Regions from separate parts of the Exiguobacterium sp. s142 genome, predicted to be linked through region 3. Evidence: predicted binding sites of a transcription regulator. Region 3 holds the regulator's gene; each other region holds the start of a gene.

Region 1 (3,164 bases), on a different contig from region 3:
CCGCGACCTTGGCGAGACGACGTCTCCGTATACGTGTCCACACGGACGTCCGATTTTAGTGAAGTGGAGTACGTATGAACTCGAGAAGTTGTTCAAACGTGTCATGTGACAAACGTTGTAATCTTATTTTAACCGACTGTAACGTTTATGGATGCTTAGCTATGGGAACAATATACACATGTCGTCAAACGCATCGAGGTTGAGAGGTGGAGTTCACACTGCCTCACCCTCAAGGTGTAGACATGATTCATAAACCAGTAGGGGGAAATGATTATGACAGACACGCTTAAAGTAACGACACGAGAATTACGACCACGTTCGGTTCGAACAAACTTACGTAAAGAAGGAAAAGTACTTGGTGTCGTTTACGGCTACAAAGTCGAAAGCACACCAGTCGCGTTTGAAGAAATGGCATTGCGCAAGATTCTCCGTGAACACGGAGACAACGCCTTGATCGAACTCAACATCGACGGCAAGAAAGTAAACACACTCGTTCACGGGACGGAAGTTGACCCGTTCACGAACACATACAAGCACGTCGAGTTCATGGCAGTCAAAATGGATGAGGCAACTGAAGTTGAAGCAGACGTCACACTCGTCGGCGACGCGAAAGGTGTCAAAGAAGGCGGCTTCTTGTCGCAAGCACTCTATAAAGTCACTGTTTCGGCAACACCTGCTAACATCCCAGAGCGGATCGAGCTCGACGTTAGCAAGCTAGAGATCGGTGACTCACTCACAGTTGCTGATATTCCGGAGAATAAAGATTACGAAATCTTATCTGAAGGCGATCTTCAAATCGCATCAGTGAACGAGCCGGTAGCAGTCGAAGAAGAGGAAACTGAAGGTGAAGAAGCTTCAGCTCCAGAAAAATCGACTAAAGCATCGACTGATGAGACGACAGAGTCTTCTGAGAAAGAATAATTGGTTTCATGCGGCCCTTTACGAAGGGTCGCTTTTTTTAGTCACAAATCCGACAAATGTAACCGATTACGATGTGAAAAGTATGTCAACAGTTCGAATGGGCAGTTGCAAAAATGTCGCTCCGGGCTTATATTGTTAATGATTTCACATGTTTGTTCTTATTATATGGTTCATTTAAACAGAAAGAAGGGTTTGTGACATGGCATCAATGGAAATCCATGCACTCGAATCATTACGGAAGAAAGCACAGGCTTCCTCAGCGATGATTCACTATCGGCCGATGGAATATTTTTTACGGGCAATGCTCGCGGGGATTTTTATCGGGTTCGCATCAATCTTCACATTAAAAGTCGTCAACGGCATGTATCTTGTAGATTCACCATTTACGACGCTCATCGGGGGATTCTCGTTCGGGATCGCGCTCGTCATGATCATCTACGGAGGCGCTGAACTATTTACCGGGAATACGATGTATTTTACGACTTCAACGATGCGTGGCTATACGACGCTGAGTGATACGATGCTCGTCTGGTTGCTTTGCTTCGTCGGGAACGCGCTCGGCGGCATTCTTTTCGCCTTGTTGCTCGCGCCGACTGGAGTCATTCAAGAGCTCGGCATGAACAACTGGTTATTTTCCGTCGTCGAGAGCAAGATGCATCATACGACAGTCGAAATCTTTTTTAGAGCCATCTTCTGTAACTGGATGGTCTGTCTCGCCATCTTCTTGCCGAAACAGATGAAAAATGAATTTGCCCAAATCTTCTCGATGATCTTCCTAGTAGCCGTCTTCTTCGCTTCAGGGTTTGATCACGTCATCGCCAACTTCGTCTTGTTCGCACTCACACTCGTTGTTCCGCATCCAGAAGCAATCAGCTTTGCTGGAGCCATCCACAACTTGATTCCGGCTACGTTCGGAAACATTATCGGAGGCGCGTTATTCATGGGAGCAATCTATACATGGTTGAACGCTAAAGGATTGCGTGAAGCACAAGAGTCAGAGCAAGAAGAAGTCGAACTGAAAATCGTCAAGCCAGCCAAAGAAGTATGACATACATCACGAAACGCACAGTCGAGCCCACATCAGGGATTCGGCTGTTTTTTTACGTTCGGGATCGGTTGCAACTGTCACAATATCGACGTGCCTCAAATCGGTAAAACGTGACATAATCTATATATAGAATTTTTATCGGTTATCAGCCGTTAAATAATCAATATATAGCGAGGTGATGCGGAGTGAACATGCTCCAGCTTTATAACGATGTCTGTGTGCTACCAGATCAAGATTTGATCCAAGAGAACGCCAACGTCGACGGGAAGTCGCCACTCGGCAAACTAGCGCGCATATCTTCAGAAGTGTCAAAACAATTATCGACCACGTACCTATTGTCGGAACGGTCACGTCTAGCGATCCGTGATAACTACTTGTATGTGCATGACGCCGATTACTATGTGACCGGATCGACGACGTGTTGTCAAATCCCGCTCGGAGAGTTACTCGCGAACGGGTTCCACACCGGACACGGGACGATTCGTCCCCCGCAGGACATTCGTTCGGCGCTGGCGCTCGCCTCGATCATTCTTCAAGCGAATCAGAACATGCAGCACGGGGGACAGGCGTTCCCGATGTTTGACGTCGATCTCGCTCCTTACGTCGAGAAGACGTATGAACGTCAACTCGAGCGGTTGAACGGACTACCGATTGAGCTGACGGTGGAGCAACAACAGCAGATTGCTGAAGCAGAAACCGTATCGGCGACGTACCAGGCGTGCGAGGCGTTTATCCATAACGCCAACTCGATGCACTCGCGCGGCGGCGGTCAAGTTCCGTTCGTGTCGATCAACTACGGCACCGACACGAGTCGGTGGGGACGGGTGTTTATCCGCGAGTTGTTAAAAGCGACAGAGCGAGGATTAGGCAACGGGGAGACGCCGATTTTCCCGATTCAAATCTTCAAAGTAAAGGAAGGCGTCAATTTCAATGACGGGGACCCGAACGTCGATTTGTTCCGCCACGCATGCCGCGTGACTGGCAAGCGGTTGTTCCCGAACTTCTCGTTCGTCGATGCGCCGTTCAACCTTCAGTACTATGACGGGACACATGCTTCGGAAGTTGCCTACATGGGCTGCCGGACGCGGGTGATGGGAAACCGTCATGGGGCAGAGACGTCGATCGGAAGAGGTAATTTATCGTTCTCGACGTTGAATTTAGTGAAGATGGCACTCGTGTCATCCGATATCGAGTC
Region 2 (3,164 bases), on a different contig from region 3:
AATTTGTCGCTTCGCAGCGGTCGAGCCAGATGTAGCGGCTGCCTTTTTTGGCACGCAACCCGTCCCCGAGGTAATGGTAGTGAGGGGCGGTGATATCGAACGCGTGCAGCCCGGCACCTTTGGCGGTGACGTGATGGACCCAGGCGAATTTGACGTGGGCGAATGTCAACGCGCTCGAAGCCGTGTCTCCACTCGACGTCCGATCGACGTCGCCAAGGCGCTCGACGTTCCAGTCGAGCGTCAGATGGGCGACCTCGATGTGATGGTTCCCATAAAACGGTGTCGCATTTCGCAGCAGCCGGCGATGCTTCGGTGTGCCGTCGGCCAAGCGTAATACCGTGTCCTGCTGTCCCGCACCTTCGAGCACGCAGTTCGAGGGGATCCGGACGCCACGGACGATATAGACACCGGCCGGCACGTGGACGTGGCGGTTCGACCGAAGCGCGAGCCGGAATGCGAGCGTGCAATCCGTCTTGCCGTCCCCGACGGCCCCGTAATCGGTCACGTCGACGTGATGGCGTGTCGTCTGCAGTAAATTCAAATGTTCCGCGTCGAGACGACGCATCCAGACGGGCCGGACGAGATCGTCGACGACCTCGAGCGGGAGTGCACTCGTCACCGGTGTGATTCGTTCCGTCATCGGCAAGTGGGAGCGGTACGACTTCGATTGGTCAGGATAATGGTCGTGTCGCGTCGCTTGATGCCAAGCGAGCGTCTCCGTCAATAGCTCATCTGTCGACCAGGCCGCGTGACGGGCGATGGTGGCAGCGATATGCGTGCGGTCAATTTGATTCATCATATGAGTCTTCCTCCTAACGTTCACTACATGTGATGTACCCGTTTTGAAATTATTTTTAGCAAACCGAAGTATTTAGTAGACAGAAGCATTTATCCATGGTATATTACATATGTGCTTAATTAAGAATAGCTGGAAACATAATTCACAATCGCTTGGGATTATTTTTCATGAAAGATAATCCAACAAGTTTTGTGCTTTTTTTTGGTCAGTTTTTTCTAGTAAGGCACTACTAGAACGCACAGCGTTTATTTCAGGAGGGTTCATTATGAACACAGGTAAAGTAAAATGGTTTAACTCAGAAAAAGGTTACGGCTTCATCGAAATGGAAGGCGGAGACGACGTATTCGTACACTTCTCAGCAATCCAAGGCGACGGCTTCAAGACACTTGAAGAAGGCCAAGCAGTAACTTTCGAAATCACTGACGGAGCTCGTGGCCCACAAGCTTCTAACGTTGAAAAAATCTAATCTTCCTTTCCAAGGAATTTTATAACCTGCTCGCTTCGGCGAGCAGGTTTTTTCGTGTCTTCGTGTTTAATCAAGTGCCGCAAGGGAATGATTATACGAGTGACTATGATAAGGGGGCTTTTTAAATGGATGCTAAAACAACGGCACAACAAATTCTAGATGCAAGCAACGTCGGAACGATGGCCACGGTATATAAAGGGAAGCCGCACAGCCGATACATGACGTTTTTCCATGACGGTCTGACACTCTATACGGCAACCTCGAAAGATACGGATAAAGTCGATGAGTTGAAGAACAATCCGTACACGCACGTCTTGATCGGCTACGACGGGGACGGGGTCGGCGACACGTATCTCGAGATTTTAGGAGAGACGACGGTGTCTGATGACGAGTCGATGAAAGAAAAAGTGTGGAACGAGAAACTCGAGGGCTGGTTCGATGGGCCAGATGATCCAAAACTCGTCATTTTAAAAATCTCACCTCAATCGATGCGTGTGATGAATAAAAAAGGCCAACCGCCACAACAAGTTGATCTTTAAAGCAGTGGAGGCGATGTCTCGAGTAGACATTGCTTTTTTTGGTGCAATTTCCAAAAAGTGACTGACCTGTGACACACATATGAACGAAACGTGAACTATTGTCTCAAGCTATGTGAAAACATGAACATGGGTGATATATTGTGAATGTAATCACATATAAGCCATCATTCAACCATTCAAAAGGAGGAATTATCATGTTCACAAAGTTTTGGCAAAACCACAACATCGCAACCGGCATCTTGACGGTGTTACGGATCTGGCTCGGCTATCAATGGCTCACAGCCGGATGGGGTAAAATCACGGGCGGCTTCGGATCAGGCGGTTACCTTCAAAACGCAGCTTCACTCGCGACGGGAGATCACCCGGCGGTCGCCGGATGGTGGGCAGCTTTCCTTGAAAACTTCGCGATTCCAAACGCAGCACTTTTCGATATCTTAATTCCGTATGGTGAGTTCTTGGTCGGTCTCGGTCTCTTGCTTGGTGCCCTCACACGCAGCGCGGCTTTCTTCGGACTCGTCATGAACATGGCGTTCTTATTGTCAGGGACGGTCAGCACGAACCCGACGATGTTGATCGTATCGGTCTTGATTCTCGTCGCGGGCTACAACGCAGGCAAAATCGGCGTCGATGGTTTGTTCCTCCGCCGCTTCGTCGAAACGAAAATTGCGCATCGTTCACCAAATCGTCAAATAGCCTAACGACTTTCTAACGTTCTCCTGTGACAAACTTCACCTCTATCGGCTACGATGAACGTAGCATCGATTAAAAAGGAGAACGGATATGAACGCAACTCGATTCAAATGGCTCGGTTATACAGAGGGGATGTCATTCCTGCTCTTATTGTTGATCGCAATGCCGCTTAAGTATTTGGCTGGCATGCCGCTAGCCGTCAGCATCGTCGGTGCGGCCCATGGTTTCCTGTTCGTCGCTTACGTGGCGGCAGCGGTTTACATGGCGTGGCGCTTCAACTGGGGCTTCAAAGTGTTAGTCCTCGCGGTCATGGCTTCGGTCATCCCGTTCGGACCGTTCTTGTTAGAGAAACGAGTCCTTCCATCAACAGAGAAGACATCGAACTGAAAAACGTTCGATGTCTTTTTTTCGTTCATTGATGTGTCGGCGCACTTTCGACTTCAGCCAGTACCGTCGCTTTTTCAGCCGCGATATCGTGACGGATGCGATGCATCGCGAACAGCGTGATCGAAAGCAGGCATACCATGCAAATCGCATAAAGTGACGTGACCGACATCCATTCGCTCAATAACCCGAACGACACGAAACCGAGCGGGGTGATCCCCATCGCGAGTGATTCGAGGACGCCCATGACACGACCGAGGTAGCTTGGTTCCGTGTTCGTCTGCAA
Region 3 (3,164 bases):
GACGCGTTTCATAACGTCGTCCCCGCTGAACAAGAACTGGCCGAGCAGACTGCGGACTTCTTGCTCGCGCATGAGCGGCCAGTCGTTCCAAATCTCATCGATGACGCGGTTCGCGTCCGACAAGTTCTGTTGTTCCTGGTCGTAGTAGCCGATCTCGACGCCGGTACCGTAGCGGATGTCACCGGTCAGTGCCGGTTGTTGTTTCGTCAACACTTTGAGGAGCGTCGATTTGCCGACCCCGTTCGGGCCGACGAGGGCGACCGACTCGCCGCGTTGCAGTTGGAAACGCAAGTTCTGTGCGATCGGTTCTTCGTAGCCGATGGCGAGGTCGCTGCCGCTCAACACATCGTTCCCGCTTTGACGTTTGATCGAGAACGACAACACCGCGCTTCGTTCGTCACCGTCAGGCACGTCCATGCGGTCGATCTTCTCGAGCCGCTTGCGGACGCTTTGGGCGCGTTTCGTCGTCGTCGCCCGGGCGATGTTCCGTTGGATGAAGTCTTGCATCTTGGCGATTTCTTCTTGTTGCGACTCGAACTGCTTCTTCTCTTGTTCGTAAAGCGCGGCCTTCTGCTCGAGGAATTTCGTATAGTTCCCGACGAAGCGGCGGCTGCGGTTGCGTGACAGCTCGTAGACGACCGAGACGACGCGGTCGAGGAAGTAACGGTCGTGGGAGACGATGAGGACGGCACCTTTATAGCCGCTCAAATATTTCTCGAGCCAGCTGAGCGTCTCGATGTCCAAATGGTTCGTCGGCTCATCCAAGATGAGCAGGTCCGGGCTTTGCAGGAGCATCTTCGCTAAGGCAAGACGTGTCCGCTGTCCGCCTGAGAGCGTATCGATCCGACGTTCGAAGTCGTCCGGATAAAACCGCATCCCGTGCAAGATCGAGCGGATCGTCGCTTCATACTGATAGCCGCCGCGGTCTTTGAACGTGTGTTGCTCCTCGTCATACGCCGCAAGCAGACGCTCGTAGGCGGCCGGGTCGTTCAAGATCCGCTCCGAGCCCATGTCTTGCTCCATCTGGCGGAGCGTCTTCTCTTGTTCGATCAAGTCGGTGAAGACGGTGAGCATCTCGTTCCACATCGTCTCGTTCGATTCTAATCCTGAGTCTTGGGCGAGATAGCCGATCGTCACGTCTTTTGGCTTCATGATGTCGCCCGAGTCATAGTTGTACTCGCCGGCGATGACTTTTAACAGCGTCGACTTGCCGGCGCCGTTGCGGCCGACGAGGGCGACGCGTTCGCCTTCTTGGATTTCTAGTTTGACATTCTCTAAAATCGGCTCGACGCCGAACGATTTGGATAAGTTGTTGACTTGCAGTAGGATCAAGTGAAAAAACCCCTTTCTCTCTGTTTAGTATACTTTATTTCTTCCCCTTTTCAGGTATATTCATTGAGTGCTTATGTGAATTCGTTTACAATCAAGGTGTATGAAATCAGATTCGTTTGAAACGCGTCGTAAAAAGGAGGCTCTTTCCGTTGAGTCAAAACGAACCAAAGATTCCGCAAGCGACAGCCAAACGGTTGCCACTATACTATCGGTTTATCCAAAGCCTACATTCGTCAGGGAAACAGCGTGTCTCTTCTGCTGAACTGAGCGAGGCAGTCAAGGTCGATTCGGCAACGATTCGCCGTGACTTCTCATACTTCGGTGCGCTCGGTAAAAAGGGATATGGCTATAACGTACAGTATCTGTTAGAATTTTTCCGTAAGACGCTGAATCAAGACGAGATCACGAACGTCGCCTTGGTCGGGGTCGGTCATCTCGGGACAGCGTTCGTCAACTATAACTTCCTTAAAAACAATAACACACATATCGTCGTCGGGTTCGACGCAGACGAGACAAAAGTCGGCACGACGATGTCAGGTGTCCCGATTCATCACGTCGATGAGATGGAACAGATTATGAAGCAAAACAAGATCGATGTCGCCATCCTCACGGTCCCGTCTGCCTACGCGCAACCGGTCGCCGATGATTTGGTCCGCTATGGCGTTCGAGGGATCTTGAACTTCACGCCGGCGCGATTGACTGTACCGGACACGGTCCGCGTCCATCATATCGACTTGTCGATCGAACTCCAGTCGCTCATTTACTTTATGCAACACTATCCATCCGCTGAGGGGGTCCATCAATAATGGAATTTCTACAATCATCACTCGTCGTCGGTATCCCAGGTGGCGTCAGTATTTTCGTCATCGCCATCATCGCGCTCATCCTCTTCGGGCCGAAGAAATTGCCAGAGTTCGGCCGGGCAGCGGGGCAGACGCTCCGTGAGTTCAAAAATGCCACGAACGGTATGATGAAAGAGCACGATGAGACCGACAAGAAAGAAATTGAGAAGAAAGAGCAGTAAGCCATGAGCCATCAACCTGATCAAGAACGGGCACTGTCCGATCACTTGACAGAGCTGCGGAGACGACTGATGCTGTCGGCATTTGTCGTCTTTGCCTTCTTTCTGATCGCTTTGCCGAGTGTCAAATACGTGCTCGCCTATCTGCAGGCGGACCTCGTCGAACGAGGGCTCGAGCTGAACGCCTTTGGGGTCGCGGACCCGCTCATGATTTACTTGAACTTGGCGCTCGTCATCGGGCTCGTCGCATCGGGTCCATTTCTACTGTATCAACTGTGGGCGTTCGTCGCACCTGGTCTGCATCCGAATGAACGAAAATGGACGCTCGCCTATATCCCGGTCATCTTTATCTTGTTCCTCATCGGTCTCGCATTCGCCTACTATTGGTTGTTCCCGCTCGTCCTCGATATCTCGACGGACCTCGGGCAAGACCTCGGTCTGACACAGATCATCGGGGCGACGAACTATTTCACGTTCCTGTTGCAGCTGACGATCCCGTTTGGACTGTTGTTCCAACTGCCGGTCGTGACGATGTTCTTGACGCGCATCGGTGTCGTGACGCCGTACTTCCTCTCAAAAATTCGGAAGTACGCCTACTTCGCCTTGTTCGTCATCGCGGCATTCATCACGCCGCCGGATTTGACGTCGCACCTCATGGTGTCGCTGCCGCTCTTCTTCCTATATGAGATCAGCTTATCGATCTCGCGCGTGACGTACCGCGGTGTGCTCCGACGTGAGAAAGAGGCGATGGTGAAAGAACAGATGGATTTGATGAAGCAAATGAATGAGAAGTGAACACTACGTCATGAGA
Region 4 (3,164 bases), on a different contig from region 3:
GCCACGGAATTGGATGCCGTCGAACATGCGTCCAAGCACGATCGCCGTATCACGGACCGATTCTTTTTTCCCGAACTGGATATCCGATTTCCCGAGGTATTCAGGATGCATGCCGAGGTCGATTGCCGCAACGGTGAACGCACAGCGCGTCCGTGTCGACGGTTTTTCAAACAAGAGCGCCACGTTCTTGCCTTCACAAATCCGGTGGGGAATCCCTTGTTTCTTTTGACGTTTGAACGCTGCCGATAAGTCGATCAAGTAGTTCAGTTCGTCCCGCGAAAACTCGTTAAGCGATAAAAAATGACGACCTTTCAAATCAAAGTTGAACGTTGTGGACATGTGTTTCTCCTCCTCGTTAAATATCTTCACGGATAATTGGACAACTCATACAACGTGGGCCTCCACGGCCTCGTGATAACTCACTCGACATGATTTCGATGACTTCGACCCCTTCTGAACGGAGCAGCTCGTTCGAAACGTAGTTCCGGTCATACGTAACGACGACACCTGGGGCGATTGCGAGCGTGTTCGACCCATCGTTCCATTGCTCGCGCGCCGCAGCGATCGGGTCGCCCCCACCACATGGGATCAACACGATTTCCTCTAGGCCGAGAGCCGATTTCAACACTTTCAACAAATCAGTGTGTTGCGTGATGTGCAGCTCACCTTCCGCGTTCAACGTCAGCTCGAAGATGTTCATCTTGCCGCCCGGTCCTTGGATGAAAGGATGGATCGTGAACTTATCGTGGTCGACCATCGTGAAGACGGTATCAAGGTGCATGAACGCACGCGACTTCGGAATCTCGATGGCGATGACTTTCTTGAACGTGCCCCCGTTCGCGAGCAAGTTGAGGGCAACGCGCTCGATTCCTTGGGCGGTCGTCCGTTCCGATATCCCGATGGCGACGACTTCTTTTGATAGGACGAGTTCGTCCCCGCCTTCCATCGCGAACCGATAGTCACGATCCGACCAGATCGGGATATCATGCTTCGCAAAGCGTGGATGGTATCTCATAATATATTGCGTGAACAGTGATTCGCGGCGACGCGCCGGTTCTTTCATGCGATTGATCGACAAGCCGTTCCCAATCGCCGCGGCCGGGTCGCGCGTGAAGTACAGGTTCGGCATCGGGTCGAGAAAGAACGGATACGTGTCCTCGATCATCTCGTGCAGATGACGGCGCTTTTCGCGCTTGATCTCGGTTTTACGGATACCGGCCATGACCGTCTCGATCAACTGTTCGTTATCATAAGCGAGTAAATACTCTTTGAGCGTCTCGTATGAACCGTTAATATTTGATTTTGATTCCGAAAGAATGTCGGCGACGAATCGTTCACGTACGCCAGGCAGCGATAGTGTCTCTGCCATCAAGTTTTCTAAATAGAGCACCTCGACGCCCCGGTTTTGTAGCACGCTCGCAAAGTAGTCGTGCTCTTTTTGAATGACCGGCAAATGTGGAATGTCGTCGAACAGGAGTCGTTCCAAATACTCCGGCGTCAAATTCTCAAGTTCGCGTCCTGGACGCTTCAATAGTACAGTCTTTAGTTCACCAATTTCTGAATACACGTGAATCGGATGTTTCAGCGTTGTATCCCGTGCGGTCAATTGATCCGTCATCGATATCATCTCGCTTCCTCCTAGTGATTCGGGTGTGTTTCTACCCTTACATTATCAACTTACCCGATTCCGAGGCGGGTAATTCCGACGTTCTGATTGTGGTCGATTCCACAAAAAAATGGATACAATATGAGTCAAATTGAATGAACAAACGGTTGTGAATCAATGAACAAGGAGAGGGCGACGGTTGGGATGGATACACGATGTATGAATTGTGAATAAAATCCATTATTTTTTCTTTTCAAATTAAGGTACGATAACGACAGGATACGAAAAATGACTTTAGAAAAGGAAGTGAGTCGATGGCCATCGAACGTACAGAACGCGCGCGTCATGAAGCCCAAGTGACAGCGCTCATCCAAAAAGGGGATCCGGTCGATTTCCGCGACGTGTTTTTAACACTTCACCCGGGTGAACAGGCCGACATCTTCATCGAACTTAACCAACCCGATCGGGCGTTTGTATACAGCGCTTTATCACCTGAAGAGTACACCGATTTATTTGAAAAATTAGAGCTCGATGAACAACAGCAGTTCATCCAAGAAATGCCACGCCCGTATGCGGTCAGCGTCTTAAACGATATGTTCTCGGATAATGCCGCCGACCTCATGACCGAACTTCCGGACGATTTCATGAACGAACTGTTCGAACAGATGGACGAGACCGAGGCGACCGAGGTCAAAGACTTGATGCGCTATCCAGATGATACGGCCGGTGCCATCATGACGACCGAGTTCATCGTGTTACAGGCCGACAAAACGATCGGGGCGACACTCGAAGAGTTGCGTGACCTCGGTCCTGAAGCTGAGACAATTTACTATTTATATGTAATCGATGTAGACCGACGTCTCGTCGGCGTTGTGTCGCTCCGTGATTTGATCGTTTCCCCGCTCGACCATCTCATCGCTGACATCATGGGGCGGCGGGTCGTTTCGGCCCACGTCATGGCCGATCAAGAAGACTTGGCCCGAACCGTCCAAAAGTATGACTTGCTCGCGCTCCCGGTCATCGATAGCGATGATCACCTGCTCGGCATCATCACCGTCGACGACGTCATGGACGTCATCGAACGCGAGACGACCGAAGACTTTGAAGAGCTGTCCGCGACGAAAGGCTCGTCTGACATCAACATGGGCCCGGTCGAGGCAGCGAAAAAACGTGCCCCTTGGATCATCAGCCTCATGTTCCTCGGGATGATCACCGCATCGACGATCGGTGGATTTGAAGATACGCTCGAGACGATCGTTTTGCTCGCCGTCTTCATGCCACTCGTCATGGGATCGGCCGGAAACGCCGCCACCCAGTCGCTCGTCGTCGCCGTACGTTCGATTGCGCTCGGCACGATCAATCGGAAAAATGTCGCCAAGATGATTCGCCGGGAGTTCGGAACCGGTGTCCTGCTTGGACTCGCCTGTATGGTCGTTATTTTCGGGGTCATCACGGTCCTGTACGATAGCGCCTTGATCGGCATAATCGTCGGCTTGTCGATTTTCGCCTCACTGAGCGTTGCCACGATTGTCGGTACACTCGTCCCGCTCTTGATCAA

The links. Region 3 encodes Rex, which represses fermentation and respiration genes when NADH is low (regulators of the CRP and FNR family bind a similar motif). Its sites were predicted from a motif close to TTGTGAAATATTTCACAA; they were not measured.
Region 1: the regulator Rex is predicted to act here: its motif matches at 1,054-1,071, upstream of KNP77_RS01045 (formate/nitrite transporter family protein).
Region 2: the regulator Rex is predicted to act here: its motif matches at 1,943-1,960, upstream of KNP77_RS11365 (DoxX family membrane protein).
Region 4: the regulator Rex is predicted to act here: its motif matches at 1,774-1,791, upstream of arcA (arginine deiminase).

Annotation. Positions count from the first base shown of each region.
Region 1 covers NZ_JACSMB010000001.1:207,403-210,566, reverse strand. Annotated here, with positions in the region: gene mutL (DNA mismatch repair endonuclease MutL) at 1-109, shown strand, start outside; gene KNP77_RS01050 (50S ribosomal protein L25/general stress protein Ctc) at 274-921, shown strand; gene KNP77_RS01045 (formate/nitrite transporter family protein) at 1,130-1,969, shown strand; gene KNP77_RS01040 (anaerobic ribonucleoside triphosphate reductase) at 2,161-3,164, shown strand, end outside.
Region 2 covers NZ_JACSMB010000012.1:67,793-70,956, forward strand. Annotated here, with positions in the region: gene KNP77_RS11350 (glycoside hydrolase family 55 protein) at 1-799, opposite strand, end outside; gene KNP77_RS11355 (cold-shock protein) at 1,065-1,265, shown strand; gene KNP77_RS11360 (pyridoxamine 5'-phosphate oxidase family protein) at 1,391-1,804, shown strand; gene KNP77_RS11365 (DoxX family membrane protein) at 1,999-2,502, shown strand; gene KNP77_RS11370 (DUF3817 domain-containing protein) at 2,585-2,881, shown strand; gene KNP77_RS11375 (MFS transporter) at 2,907-3,164, opposite strand, start outside.
Region 3 covers NZ_JACSMB010000027.1:5,662-8,825, reverse strand. Annotated here, with positions in the region: gene KNP77_RS15110 (ABC-F family ATP-binding cassette domain-containing protein) at 1-1,332, opposite strand, end outside; gene KNP77_RS15105 (redox-sensing transcriptional repressor Rex) at 1,482-2,138, shown strand; gene KNP77_RS15100 (twin-arginine translocase TatA/TatE family subunit) at 2,138-2,356, shown strand; gene tatC (twin-arginine translocase subunit TatC) at 2,360-3,148, shown strand.
Region 4 covers NZ_JACSMB010000003.1:51,807-54,970, reverse strand. Annotated here, with positions in the region: gene argF (ornithine carbamoyltransferase) at 1-339, opposite strand, end outside; gene arcA (arginine deiminase) at 356-1,585, opposite strand; gene mgtE (magnesium transporter) at 1,921-3,164, shown strand, end outside.